DNA from 3 places in the Paenibacillus sp. 2KB_22 genome. Region 3 is predicted to be linked to each of the others. Evidence: predicted binding sites of a transcription regulator. Region 3 holds the regulator's gene; each other region holds the start of a gene.

Region 1 (5,077 bases), 230 kb from region 3:
ATGCACATGTTGTCATGAGTTGTAGTATAATCTATAGAAAATGGCCACAGACGGCCGGAGCGAAGGAGGCCCACTTGTCATGAGAGAAGAAAGCTTATCCCGCGAAGTACGCTACGGCAAGAAAGATATTGCAGAACTTGAGAGCGCATCCATCCAGGTCCATCTAATCTACAAAAAAGCTGCAGAGTTATTCAAGCGCACAGCATATTCCCAATCGGTTAAGGACGATTTAGCCGAAGTGAATACGCATTCTGTGAACAGCGATGGTCCGAGATTAGCTCCGGCGGTGCTGCAAAAATGGATTCAAACGTCCAGGGGCTGGAAGTGTATCGGATGTGAACTGAGCCAACCTGATTCAACGATGTCTCAGATGGAAGAAACAATTCAGGGTAAGCAGTTGATTCTGGATGTGGGCGTAGGCCGGTTGGCTCAGGCAGAAATGCTGATTCAGGCGGTTGTCTGGTCTCAATATGAGAAGATTCGAATGTTTGCACCATGGCTTGGGGATGAACCCTTTTATAGCGTTCAGGAATTGGATGTCATTGCCCGTTATATTGTACCTACCTATTTCTCGGAACGGCCTTTGCATGAGCAAGGCAAGGTCTTCAAGGTACATCAACAATATGGACAGATTCCGTTGTATCAGGAGTATGTAGACGCACCTTCATGTTGCGTGCAGGTGGACGGTGGATTGCTTGAAGGGCGATTGCTGACAGGTGTATATGTGTCTGAGGAACAGTTCTTCGGACTTAATCCATATCTGAAAGATGGAGATGGAGGACGGACATACATGCAGGCTTGTGTCCAGTAACAGCGTAACCGATGAGATCGGAAAAATGATTCAGATTGGAGAGCCTGTGTGCAGGCTCTCTTTCTTGTACAAGCCTTATCTGGAGGGGGCACCCTATAAAAGTAACGGCTTTGACACTTTTTTTTGCTGAAGGTTGTGCCATAATAGAGGTTATGGACAACAGGGTGAATGATTTTACGCAGGGTGGTGTTACCTACATGATGAAGAAAATCCCCGGTTACATAGGTGTATGTTTGCTCCTACTGGCGATCTTGGCTGGTTGTAGTGAGACACAGCCTTCTGAGCAGCCAATTGTCAAAGAGACAGAAACAGCGAATACGATTACAGTGGCTGTAGATGGCAGTACGTTTTTGCCTGATGCAACAAAGTCCATAAAGCGAGATTTTAGCGAGGGATTGACACTCAAAAAAGCATTACTCAATAGCGGACTGGTTGATTTTACGGCAGATGGCAAACGGATTCAATCCGTTGGTGAAGTTTCTCTGGATTCTTCGCTTAGCTGGGCTGTCAAATTGAATGGCAAGGATATTGAGCAGGAAGATTGGGACATGGAGCTTCATGCCAAAGATGAAGTGATCATTTACGTGAAAGCCGCTGACAGTGGGGGGGATGGCGTTGCATATCAGACAACGTTACTCAAGGTGAGCGGTGGAAACATTATGCCAACCCTCAATCGTCAATATGCCGGAGTCTACGTTCAAGAGTGTACAGTTCGCGATGTGTTGAAGTCCAGCGGGATTGTAAGAATGTCGGAGAATAACAAATTTGTCGTTTCGGTCGAGAATGTCACACCCCGCATGAATGAGCGGTGGGTCATTATGGTGAATGACAAAGAACTAATGGAAAATGGTTTGGACATGAAATTGAATCCACGTGATGCGGTGAAGCTTGAATTGACCAATGCATCCTAAGCATACCAAGAAGCCCAATCTCTATTCAGAGAACTGGGCTTTTTTTCATTAAAATATATAAGCAACATCCGATAACATAGTCAAATATTAGATACGACAGATCTCGTTCGGGCAAAGTTCACAGTGACAGATCCCTTGCAGCATCTTCAGATCTTTGATGACAATCATGCCATTATCATATTCAATCGCATCTTTCTTGCGCAGATCGCTTAACATGCGGTTTACACTTTCACGGGTGGCTCCAATCATATTGGATAGGTCCGTGTGGGTAATTTTTTTGTGAATAATGACATGCTCACCATGAGGCTCACCATATGAATTCGACAAACGAATGAGGGTGGAGCAGAGTGCACCCGGTTTGCCATATAACATGAGATCCCGGAACTTGGTTTGTGTCAACCGATGGTGGATGCCCATCCATTTCATAAAGTCGATCGCAAAGTCACAGTGTTGGCAGATCAGCATCTCCAGGTCTTTATGCTCCAGTACACCAATCTCACTATCCTCCAGCACTTCCGCCGAGAAGCTGTGTTTCGATCCGAAAAACGGATCAGCCTGCCCAATCATATCACCGGACTGATACATGTACATGATCAATTCCTTGCCTTCATCCGTGGATTTGGTGATCTGGGCACGGCCCCGTTTCATATAATAAAGTTTGTCAGAGACGTCTCCTTCCCAGTACAGATGTGTACCTTCCGGATAGGTTCTATCTTTCATGGTAACCAGCAGATGGTTGAAATTCGCTTCCGAGAAACAGTTGGTATTGCCGCGTTTTTCCAGTACAGTCGTTAGTTCTATCATAAGTCTATCTCCCCTTTGTGTCCGTCGGATGGACTCCTGTAGCTTGCAGTAGCCTCCGAGGTTTGCCGCAAACCGTTGCCGTCCTGATCAGGGTCATCTCGGCCGGGAGGAAGGACGGTACAAATTGCGGTGGTTCAATTTTTAAGTTCAGTATATACCTAATCTTACCGTTTGAGGGGGAAGGAAAGGGGGCAAAAATGACGAAATTTCAAACATTGTGATAAAATTCACTTTTAATGGAGAGCATGAATTTTACAGCCCTATATTTTTAATAGGAAGTGAAAATGGTTGGATGAAGGACACTACAAAACTTAAATTAAATTCGTTATACTTTGTGAAAAAAATCACATAATTAAGTTTATGGTCATGTTACGATGTGAATGTAAAGAAGAGAGACAAACCAATACGAACCTTTAGGAGGATGAGGGAGATGGCTGTAAAGAACGAAGTCGCCCCAGCAAAAGAACCGACAGCAGGTCAGTATATTCAAACGTTAATCGACAAAGCGAATAAAGCACACGCCGCATTCATGAAGATGGATCAGAAGCAGATTGACCGGATTGTGCAAGCGATGGCGCTTGCGGGTCTGGATAAACACATGATGCTCGCCAAGATGGCCGTAGAAGAAACAGGCCGCGGAGTATATGAGGATAAAATCACCAAAAATATATTTGCAACAGAATATGTGTACCACAGCATCAAGTATGACAAAACCGTAGGTGTGATTGAAGATAACGAATATGAGAGCTTCCAGAAAATTGCTGAGCCGGTCGGCATCATCATGGGGATTACACCAGTTACCAATCCAACATCAACGACGATGTTTAAAGCACTGATCTCCATCAAGACGCGTAACCCGATCATCTTTGGTTTCCACCCATCTGCACAGAATTGTAGCCGGGAAGCTGCCAAAATCCTGCTGGAAGCGGCTGTGAAACATGGTGCACCAGCAGATTGTATTCAATGGATTGATGATCCTTCCATGGATCGTACAAACGAACTGATGAATCACAATGATGTGGCTCTCATTCTGGCAACAGGCGGATCAGGCATGGTACGTGCAGCGTACAGCTGTGGTAAACCTGCACTGGGCGTAGGACCAGGTAACGTACCTTGTTTCATCGAGAAAAGCGCGGATATCAATCAGGCAGTAACGGATTTGATCCTGTCCAAGTCTTTCGACAACGGCATGATCTGTGCTTCCGAGCAAGCGGTCATCATTGAAGAACCGATCTTTGATCAAGTGAAGAAAAAAATGATTGCAAATGGCTGTTACTTTGTTAACAAAGATGAAGCAGCAAAATTGACAGCAGGTGCGATTAATGCCGAGAAATGTGCGGTGAACCCGGCGATTGTTGGTCAATCTGCGGTGAGCATTGCGAAGTTGTGTGGTATTGAAGTTCCAGCAGGCACCAAAATTCTCGTGGCCGAGATTGAAGGGGTAGGTACAAAATTCCCATTGTCGGCTGAGAAATTAAGTCCGGTACTCGCTTGTTACAAAGTTAAAACGGCAGCAGAGGGAATTGAACGTGCAGCAGAAGTGGTTGCTTTTGGCGGCATGGGTCACTCCTCGGTTATCCATTCCACAAATGAAGAAGTGATTGGCAAATTCGCAGATCGTCTACAAACTGGACGGATTATTGTGAACTCACCATCCACACACGGTGCCATCGGGGATATCTACAACACAAATATGCCATCATTGACACTGGGATGCGGATCATACGGACGTAACTCGACTTCTTCTAACGTAACCGCTGTGAACTTAATCAATGTGAAAAGGGTGGCTCGCCGTACCGTGAATATGCAATGGTTCAAAGTGCCGAACAAAGTCTACTTCGAAAAAGGGGCAACACAGTATCTTGCCAAAATGCCTGATATCACACGTGTGGCGATTATTACGGATGCCATGATGGTGAAACTTGGATATGTTGAAAAGGTAGAACACTATCTGCGTCAACGCCAAATGCCAGTAGCGATCGAAGTATTCTCCGATGTTGAGCCAGATCCATCCACAACAACAGTAGATCGCGGAACCGAAATGATGCGCCGCTTCCAACCAGACTGCATTATCGCACTCGGCGGTGGATCACCGATGGATGCTGCCAAAGCCATGTGGTTGTTCTATGAATATCCGGACACGGACTTCAACGATCTGAAACAAAAATTCATGGATATCCGCAAACGGATCTACAAATATCCACGTCTCGGCGTAAAAGCGAAATTTGTAGCGATCCCAACCACATCAGGTACAGGTTCTGAAGTAACATCGTTCGCGGTTATTACGGATAAAAATCAAGGTAACACCAAATATCCATTGGCAGATTATGAGCTGACACCAGACGTAGCGATTGTCGATCCGGAGTTCGTATACTCCCTGCCTAGAACAGCCGTTGCAGATACAGGTATGGACGTACTGACTCATGCGATTGAAGCTTATGTATCTGTTATGGCAAATGATTACACGGATGGACTTGCGATCAAAGCAATCCAACTGGTATTCCAATACCTGGAGCAATCTGCACTGCAAGGAGATAAACTGGCACGTGAG
Region 2 (5,077 bases), on a different contig from region 3:
ATATCAGTACTCCAGGTGGTGCTGCTCGTTCAGACGTTTGCGGAAGATATAATAACTCCAGATCTGATAGCCAAGAACAAACGGCAGCAATGTGCAAGCTACAATGGTCATGACTTTCAAGGAATACGCACCAGATGCTGCATTGTATACAGTCAGGTCATATGCCGCTCCAAAGGAACTCACCATCACTCTTGGGAACAGTCCGATAAATACCGAAGCAAAGGCAATCGCAATGACTGCACCAGTCATACCAAAAGCCCAACCTTCACGCTTCTGACGCACGAAGTAAGCCGCAAGTACAAGCGCGACTGCGCCAAGTACAACCATGATCCAAAGGGCCCAGCCCCGTACGGTGAATACATCGGTCATAAAATACGTCATTAACGCATAAACAGCGAGCAGTGCAGCCAGCGGCAGCATCAATTTTTGCGCTGTATTCAAGGCACGCTCTCTGAGTTCCCCGACTGTTCGTAGTGAGGCAAACAGCAATCCATGAACCAGACACAGCAGGGTTACACTCAAACCACCAATCACGGTGTACGGATTAACAATATCGAAGAATCCTGCACGCAACTGCATCTCCCCATCAATAGGCAGACCCTTCATGAACGTAGCAAAGACTACGCCGAACAGGAAAGGAAGGAGCGCGCTGGATACTACAATGATGATATCCCATGTTTTGCGCCAGCGCTGCTGTTTCATTTTACTGCGGAATTCGAAGGCAACCCCGCGACCAATCAAGGCGAGTAACACGACCACAAGCGGCAGGTAGAAGCCACTGAACATCGTGGCATACCAGTGCGGGAAGGCAGCAAACATCGCGCCCCCTGCTGTAATCAGCCATACTTCGTTACCATCCCAGAAGGGACCAATCGAGTTGATCAGGGTCCGGCGTTCACGATCCGTTTTGGCAATAATGCCTGTAGACATCCCTACACCAAAATCAAAACCTTCCAAAAAGAAGAAACCGACAAACAATACGGCAATCAGCAAAAACCACAACTCACTTAGTGACAACGGAATAACCTCCATCCACGCCGAACGGATCGGCCGATTCATCGTGATCTTCCGGCTTATCGACCGCAAATGGCCCAGCCTTGATCTCACGTACGAACAGGTATACCATCACGATTCCAAGAACCGTATACGCGGCGGTAAAAGCAATGGTAGAGAACAGAATCATTCCTGCGGATACGTTCGGTGAGACACCGGCTTCGGTCGTCATATAGCCAAACACCGTCCACGGCTGTCTGCCAACCTCGGTCATGATCCAACCAGATGTATTAGCGATAAATGGCAGAGAAATAGCAAATACCATCAGACGCATGAACCACTTTCCTGCAACTTCCAGCTTCTTGCGCATGGCCAGAAACGTACCATATAGGGATAACAGAATCATTAAGCCACCTGCTGCGATCATAATGCGGAAACTCCAGAATGTTGTTCGTACCGGCGGGATGTAATTCCCCGGTCCATACGTCTGCTCATACTCGGCTTGAAGCTCCTTCATACCTGTGACACTGCCGGAGAACTTGCTGTAGGACAGGTAACTGAGCAATCCAGGGATTTTGATCTCACCGGTATTCTCCTGTTTATCCGGGTCGATAAAAGCAACCACCGTCCATGGTGCCGGATCTTCTGTCGTCGTCCATGTGCCTTCACTGGCTGCCATCTTCATCGGCTGTGTCTCCACCAGATATTGTGCCTGGAAATGCCCGGAGAAAGCTACACCCAATGAAGAAACGAGTCCAATGATGATCGCAATATTAAACGATTTACGGAAGATTTCCACATCCTGCTTATTCATCAATTTGTAAGCACTGATCCCGGTGACAACAAAGGCCCCTGTCATCAATGCTCCAAAGATTGTATGTGGAAACTCAACGAGAAGCTGACCATTCGTGATCAGTGCAAAGAAATCATTCATCTCGGCTCGGCCGTTGTTAATCTCAAACCCGACCGGATGCTGCATAAATGAATTGGCTGCCAGAATCCACAGTGCGGAAAGGAATGTGCCTACAAACACCAGCCAGATACAGGCCAGATGCACTTTTTTGGACAAACGATCCCATCCGAATATCCACAACCCAATAAATGTAGACTCCATAAAAAACGCGAGTAACGCTTCAACCGCCAGTGGCGCACCAAACACGTCCCCCACGAACCGAGAGTACTCTGACCAGTTCATGCCGAACTGGAATTCTTGCAGAATACCTGTGACAACCCCAACGGCAAAGTTAATCAGGAACAGCTTGCCCCAGAACTTGGCCATCGTTTTGTAGATTTCCTTCCCCTTAACAACATACAACGTCTCCATGATCGCAACCAACAGTACAAGACCGATGGATAGCGGGACAAAAAAGAAATGGAAGATCGTTGTAAGTGCATATTGGATACGCGATAACATAATCGGATCCATACCGTTACCCCTTCTTTCTGTTCACTTCGCAGTATGCGTATTTGGCATTGAAGCTGCACCTTCGCTGTCTGTCCGCCAAATACGTTGATGAACGTATTGTGCCAGATTCCCTATTTTATACATGTGAGAATTATCACAATCTTCGTCTCCAGAGCAAAAAAAAGTGACCTCGGTCACACAAAGGATAAAATTCAGCCTATTTGAAGCAATCTCATAATACTTTTAGCTGCTTTAGTGCAGATTCAAAAAACGAGGTTTTTAGTACCGAGAACCGAGAAGGTGGAATGCAGCTGGAAATGGGGTAGCGGAGCGCAGGAAAACTCTATAAAAGCTTGCCTACTTCATCTATTCATGGAAGATACTCATGTTTGGGACGGAATGCCCATATGTTAGTCTCAGGCATATCATGCGAAGTGCCGTGAATGGCTTTACATATGAAGTGGAAGCATGAAGCACATGCATAGCGAAGGACGCTCCATATTACAGTCAAGGTGAGGTGAGCGATTCATGGAAAAACCTGCGCCGTTACCAGGTGAAGACTCCGAAGCCAGCCCGGATAAGGCCAGCGCAGCACAGCCCCCTGTACGATATGTTCTCTTCCCTCGCAAAGGAGGATGGTCATCCTTCCCCTATCCCGATATTGCTGCACTGCTGTCGATCGAGGGCGAGGTCTACTATGTCAGCAGTCTGACGCAAACAGAGGATGTACCTGCGGTTATCACCGTGATCTCCCTATCTGAAGCCGAACAGCTATTGCTGGAACCCCGCACCGTGGCAGTGGTTACTCATCCCTACTGGCTCATGGCTGCAGCTTCGCTGGAACCGGAGCTATGTATTGCCCTGCTCCCTGAGCCTGTCGGAGACGAAGCATCTTCCCCCCTGTGGGAGAGCAGTATTTCCAAACTGGTGGGCATCGCCGATCTGGTAGGTACATCCTCAGAAACACGATATATGAAGCTGTTATTCCAAGGCGTACGCGCCATCTGGCTGGGAGGCGAAGATCCTTCACCCGCGGGTTCGATGCAAAAGGATGATCTCGAAGTCCCTCTCCGGGACTACGAACTGTTCTTCCTGCATGCGCTGCGGCAGATCCTGTCAGGCACTCCGGATAGCGTCACCCTGCTTCAATGCAGTGTACGTGCCGACTTCTATCGCCAGCTTCGAGCCAAAGCAGGTGCACATGAGACCATATCCTTTTTGCTGGCAGCTTATGAGTACTTGCTTGAAGATCCTCGGGCTATCAATTCACTTCAAGAGGCATTCTCCCATGCCGTCTTGAATGGTCGCAGTGACTGTGTAGTCTCCCACTATAGATTCCTGTCTGCCATTCATGCCCGGGCCGGACAGTTGGAGGACGCCCTGCGGGTGTATGGAATTAGTGCAGCCGACGAACAGGAACGACATCATTATGAACAGCTATGTCGCTGGTTGGAGGCAGGAGAAGATCAACTTGTACGAGCGGAATTATTGCGTATGAACGATGATTACGGAACCGCGCTGCGCATCCTGGACGAACTTGGCGGAGAAACCGCGAGACATTGGAAATTCCGCATTTATCAGGAGACAGGACGCGTGGAAGAGGCACTGGCTCTGGTGCATGCAGTCGATATTCAGGATGATGCCAGTCGCCAAGATTATCAGCAATTATCCGGAAGTGCCCTGGCTCTGCGAGGAGATAGACACGGGGCAGTCAGACATTTTCTCGAAACGGCACTGGAGGATGAAGATGCCCTCGCCCGGATTGTCGAGCTGGAGTTGTTGGATCATGCTGTACAGCAATTGCTTGGGGAGGTGCCATGATGCTGGACCCGAAGAAACGTAGACAACAGTTGAATGGGCCAATGGTGCACAGGGATATCCGAACCGAAACCACTTACACGCCAACCGAAACAGTCGATCGGACACATACAGACGCATTGGAAAATGGAGATCACACGCCGGATCACGCACCACAAACGCAGGATATCCGAAGCCAAGTGCATCACTGGGGCGATTCTAAAGGTCCCGGAGAAAAGGATGCTGTAACACAAGAAGAAACAAGTGTATTCAAAGAGCCCTTCTCCATTCGTCGGGTTCGCAAAAGCAAAGGCAACAAGCTGACCGCCATGCTGCAGGTTCGCAATGAACGCGGCCGATACCTTGAAGAAGTATTGCATGATCTCAGTGAGTTCGTGGATGAGATCGTGATTGTGGACGATGCCAGCACAGACGGAACCCCGGATCTATGCAAAGCCTATCCGAAGGTGGTCCGTCTGGAGGTATTGGAGAAACCACTGTTCGCCGAGGAATGGCGACTTCGCAACACTTTATGGCAAGCGGCGGCGGGAACACGTCCCGACTGGTTGCTCTCGGTTGATGCGGATGAGCTGTACAGCACAGAGGCCAAGAAAGCCATACGCACGCTGATTAATCAGGAGTATGCAGACTGGTTTGCATTCCGTTTCTACGATATGTGGGGTGGCCGGACCCATTACCGGGAAGATGATCTCTGGTGTCTGCACAAGCGGCATACCGCTTCACTTGTACGTTATATGCCTGGATATCCTTATTTTTATCCACAACAGAATCATCATGTTCCCCGTCTTCCCTTGTCCTGCACCGTATTGCCTGGAGTCAGCACAGAACTGAAGGTTCAGCATCTCGGCTGGGCAGGCAGTC
Region 3 (5,077 bases):
GGAAGCCAGCGGTCAGTTCCGCAGTAAATCTCTTCAACTGTATGCCGTACCTGTAGATGTAAGTGCACAACTGAAGGATTTGTTCTTTGATAAAAAGAAAAGTGTTGTGCTTACCTCGGCTACGCTATCTGTAGATAAGTCATTCCAGTTCATGATTGAGCAGCTTGGCTTACAGGAAGCCTCCGAGAATAATCGGCTGTTAACGTCGATGCTTCCATCACCTTTCAATTATCGCGATCAGGCACTTCTAGTGATTCCCCGTGATTTCCCAAGTGTGAAAGGCAGTGTGGGTGATGCGCACTTTGTCAATATGCTGGTGCAATCACTCGCAGAGACCGCAATTGCCACGCGTGGACGCATGATGGTTCTGTTTACTTCATACAAGATGCTGCGACAGGTCTATGATCCGCTGAAGGAGGCACTGTCTGGTAACGACATCTCGTTGTTGGGCCAAGGTGTGGACAGTGGAAGCCGCTCCAAGTTGACTCGTAGGTTCCAGGATGCCAAAGCTACGGTACTCTTGGGCACAAGCAGCTTCTGGGAGGGTGTAGATATCCCGGGAGAAGCACTGACCTGTCTTGCTATTGTGCGCCTGCCTTTCCAGCCGCCGAATCATCCGTTGGTGGAAGCCAAGAGTGAGTTGCTCCAGGAGCAAAAGAAAAATCCATTCATGAAACTGTCTGTGCCGCAAGCGGTCATTCGTTTCAAGCAAGGATTTGGCCGATTGGTGCGTACTGCGAAGGACAGAGGTATTGTCATTGTTTATGATACACGTGTGATCGAAGCGTACTATGGCAAATTCTTTTTATATTCATTACCTGGTCCCAAAATGGAGCATATGCTCACGGAGCAGATGGTTCCACGAATTACCGAGTGGTTAGAAAAACCTGTTAATGAACAAGAATAATGGTTGTTTTGTTCGTTATATCATTGCATGACACTATCGTTTGGCGTTAAACTTTATTAGATATTTCCGTTTCCGATTAAAGCAGTTGCACGTAAGAACTTATAACCTAAATTACAAGGAGCATTCTGTATAAAATGTCACGTCTATCTTGGAGTTTATACAGAATGCTCATCTTTTCATCTATTATTTTATCGTGGCATTGGTAAGGGGGAGCAAGAATGAAATCGGATAAAATTTCGGAAGCGGTGGTACGACGTCTGCCTGTATACTTGCGCTATTTGAACGAGTTGCATCAGCGTGAGGTGGCTACTGTTTCTTCTCAAGAGCTTGGACAGAGGCTGGATCTGAATCCGGCCCAAATTCGAAAAGACCTGGCTTACTTCGGTGATTTTGGTCGAAAAGGGATCGGGTATGATGTATCCTATTTGATCGAGAAAATTCGTCACATTCTCAAAATTGATCAGCAAATTAATGTAGCTCTGGTAGGCGCGGGTAACCTCGGACAGGCCTTGTCCAACTACAACGCATATCTGAAAGACAACATGAAGATTGTTGCTGTATTCGATGCATATGGACCGAAGATTGGTAGTCAAATCAACAGTTTGACGGTAAAACCAATGAATGAATTGACGGAATCGGTTAAGACGGATAACATCCGCATCGGGATTATTACAGTTCCGGATACGGAAGCTCAAAATGTAGCCGATCAGCTTATTGAATCCGGAATCGAAGCGATTCTTAATTTTGCACCAACCATTCTAAAAACACCGCCACATATCCGCATTCACCATGCTGACTTTACAACGGATCTGCTTAGTTTGGCCTATTACTTGGAGACTGGAAAGGACGACGAGGAAGATGACAACAAATAGATGGGTAATTCACAACGGCAAATTTGCTGTTAATGAAGGTACAACATGGAATGTGGTTCATGGATACATGGTTGTCGAGAATGACAAGATTGTGCATATTGGTGAGACATTGCCGGATGGAGACGAAAATTGTACCAAAGTGGATGGAAAAGGATTGTTCTTCCTGCCGGGTCTGATCAATACGCATGGTCATGCAGCGATGTCGTTGCTCAGAGGGCACGGAGACGATCTTGCGTTGCAAGTATGGTTGCAAGAAAAAATGTGGCCGATGGAAGCGAAAATGACTTCACAAGACGTATATTGGGGAACCTCGCTATCCGTGCTTGAAATGTTGAAAGGCGGAACTACAGCTTTCCTGGACATGTATGATCACATGGATCAAGTTGCCAAAGTTGTGGAACAATCCGGCGTTAGAGCAGCACTGGCACGTGGTGTAATCGGGCTGTGTTCGGAAGAAGAGCAATTGCGGAAGCTGGAGGAGTCGGCAGCGTTTGCACGTGAGTGGAATGGACAAGCAGATGGTCGCATCACAACCGTAATCTCGCCACACGCACCATATACATGCCCTCCTGACTACATAGAGAAGCTTGTACAGGTCGCAAATGACCTTAACCTTCCTCTGCATACACATATGTCGGAAACGCTGCGTGAAGTGGAGCAGAACGTTACAGACTACGGACTGCGTCCTGTGGCACATCTGGAGAAACTGGGCTTTTTCTCCCGTCCATCCCTGGTTGCACATGCGGTCCATCTGAATGATGAAGAGATTGAAATTTTGGCCCGCCATGATGTGGCTGTATCCCATAACCCGGGAAGTAACCTGAAACTCGCTTCCGGTGTTGCGCGGGTACCTGCGTTGCTGAAAGCAGGAGTTACCGTGTCACTCGGAACAGACGGACCGGCAAGCAACAACAATCTGGATATGTTTGAGGAAATGAGACTGGCTGCATTGATCCACAAAGGTGTGTCTGGTGATCCGACGGCAGTGCCAGCGGGCGAAGCGTTACTACTCGGAACTTCATATGGTGCTAAATCCATCTTCCTGAACAATACCGGAGCGCTTCAGGTAGGCATGAAGGCTGATTTCATCGCCCTGGACATTGAACAGGCACACTTCTACCCACATACAGACCTGATCTCACATACGATCTATTCGGCCTCTGCCAAAGATGTGGAGCACGTATGGGTGGATGGGAAACAAGTGGTCAAACATGGCGAATGTCTGACGCTGGATGAAGAGCGCATTTTGCGTGAGTCTCAATTGGCATTTGATGGTCTGCTTGCTCGTTAATTGCATTGAAGAGCATCATAGGGAAAGGAAGTTCGGCTTTTGAAGAAAAAAAAGAAGTGGATATGGGTTTCGCTGCTTGCACTGGTTCTGATTCTGATTGGACTTCAGCGTTATTACGTGTATGTCACACAGGACCAGCGTAAGGAAGAAGCGCTCGCCATACAGGTAGCACAACAGAAACTGGGTATTACATCTTATGATGAACTGCGTAAATACATCTGGGGAGATAAAGAAGGCTCTGACAACATCTACTGGACCCTGATCGGCAAAAACAAGGATAACCAGGATGTAATGGTCTGGGTTAAATTCGATGCAAACAATCAACCTGCTACAGGTGCTAACGCTGTACACAGTGAACTGCTGCAGAATGGCATGTCCGAAGCACAGATACGCAATCGCTTTAGTTCCGAAGTTCCTGCCGGTGAGATTAAACGAATCATGCCCGGAGTTGTGAATGGAATATATGTGTGGCAAGTGTATTATAAAGACGGTACGCATAACCACTATCGGTTTTATCGTTTTAGCAATGGAGAACAGGTGGACTTGGTCTACACACTCCCGAACAGCTAGAACCAATAGAGTAACTTAGCTAGAGAATCATAGAAATGAAAGAACCGGCAGACGGATATCCGACTGAACCGGTTCTTTGTGTTGCCTGTGAACAGTTTTGATTTAAATAGTTAAAATTAAAATTAATAATTTATTCATATTTTCGCCTTCGAAATTGTATATACGATGTGATATACTCAGATATGTACTCAAAGTTACATTCAAAACAAATAAACCTGTCGAAATTCTCGCAGGAGTCAATGTGCACATATTCGTATATACCAATAAGCCAGTAGGTTAGGCCAAAATCTGGGAGGGGTAATTCACTTGAAGCTAAAAGTATTGCCTATTGCTTTAACTGCCGTCATTTCAGCCGTTGTGTTGTTTGGAGGTTGGTTTGTGTATCGTCAGGTGGCTTTGCAGAATCCGATTGAAAAGATGGTTACCCAATACGATGGAGTCAATGACGTTCAATTAACTATTAACCGCAATGACGTACAATTGAAACTGGATCTGCAACCTGATGTTGATTTGGGCAGACTGGTACAATATATTCACAAAGAAGGACAGACCTTGATTGGAACTCGTTCACTAAAGTTGGATGTTGTGGATCATTCCAGTGAAGCACTGGAAAGTTGGTGGGGTGATGCGATGTTTACCGTAGCTCAGGCGATGGAGAACAAACAGTACACCGAGATTACACCAACGTTGTCGAAGATGGCGACGAATGGGATAAAGGTAAATACAGCGATGGATGACAACAATGTATATGTCAGTCTCAGAGACGGAGATGCCAGCAAGTTTATTATTCTGCCGCGTGTGCCCGGTCAGATAGGAGTGTGGCCTAATGCCTAAGTGGACCAAAGAAGTTGCCATTGGATTTATCCCCGTGTTGATTATTTTTCTTGCTTTTACTGGTGTTAATATTGTTCCGATTCTAATCGCAGCGGTGTTTGTCGGAGCTTTGCTGTTCATGATGCAAATGCGTGGCGGGATTACCGTAGGCGCTGCACAGGAACGTAAACGGAAGAAAAAAGGACCTTCCAAGCTTACTTTTGAAGAAATTGGTGGTCAGGACAGTGCCAAGCAAGAATTGCGTGAAGCACTGGACTTTCTCATCAAACATGAAGAGATCCGCAAGTTCGGGATTCGCCCGTTAAAAGGGATCTTGCTGACAGGCCCTCCAGGGACAGGGAAAACGTTGATGGCCAAAGCTGCAGCCCATTACACCGATTCTGTCTTTGTAGCTGCATCGGGTAGTGAGTTTGTGGAAATGTATGTTGGTGTGGGTGCCAGCAGAATTCGGGATTTGTTCAAGGACGCCAGAACCCGTGCCACCAAGGAAAATAAAGAAAATGCCATTATATTTATCGATGAGATCGATGTCATCGGGGGGAAACGTGAGGGCGGACAACAGCGTGAGTATGATCAGACGCTGAACCAGCTCTTAACGGAAAT

Evidence for each region. Region 3 encodes Rex, which represses fermentation and respiration genes when NADH is low (regulators of the CRP and FNR family bind a similar motif). Its sites were predicted from a motif close to TTGTGAAATATTTCACAA; they were not measured.
Region 1: a site for Rex is predicted at 2,859-2,876, ahead of adhE (bifunctional acetaldehyde-CoA/alcohol dehydrogenase). Genes of this name have one in related genera too.
Region 2: a site for Rex is predicted at 2,541-2,558, ahead of AB4111_RS20735 (cytochrome ubiquinol oxidase subunit I). Genes of this name have one in related genera too.

Annotation. Positions count from the first base shown of each region.
Region 1 is NZ_JBFRHG010000002.1:915,122-920,198, reverse strand. Features, by position in the region: gene AB4111_RS15085 (hypothetical protein) at 80-811, shown strand; gene AB4111_RS15080 (hypothetical protein) at 1,009-1,722, shown strand; gene AB4111_RS15075 (Crp/Fnr family transcriptional regulator) at 1,810-2,526, opposite strand; gene adhE (bifunctional acetaldehyde-CoA/alcohol dehydrogenase) at 2,957-5,077, shown strand, end outside.
Region 2 is NZ_JBFRHG010000003.1:398,339-403,415, reverse strand. Features, by position in the region: gene cydD (thiol reductant ABC exporter subunit CydD) at 1-2, opposite strand, end outside; gene cydB (cytochrome d ubiquinol oxidase subunit II) at 4-1,059, opposite strand; gene AB4111_RS20735 (cytochrome ubiquinol oxidase subunit I) at 1,004-2,419, opposite strand; gene AB4111_RS20730 (tetratricopeptide repeat protein) at 2,927-4,219, shown strand; gene AB4111_RS20725 (glycosyltransferase) at 4,216-5,077, shown strand, end outside.
Region 3 is NZ_JBFRHG010000002.1:681,721-686,797, reverse strand. Features, by position in the region: gene dinG (ATP-dependent DNA helicase DinG) at 1-907, shown strand, start outside; gene AB4111_RS13945 (redox-sensing transcriptional repressor Rex) at 1,126-1,779, shown strand; gene AB4111_RS13940 (amidohydrolase) at 1,766-3,070, shown strand; gene AB4111_RS13935 (cell wall elongation regulator TseB-like domain-containing protein) at 3,110-3,640, shown strand; gene AB4111_RS13930 (hypothetical protein) at 3,947-4,474, shown strand; gene AB4111_RS13925 (AAA family ATPase) at 4,467-5,077, shown strand, end outside.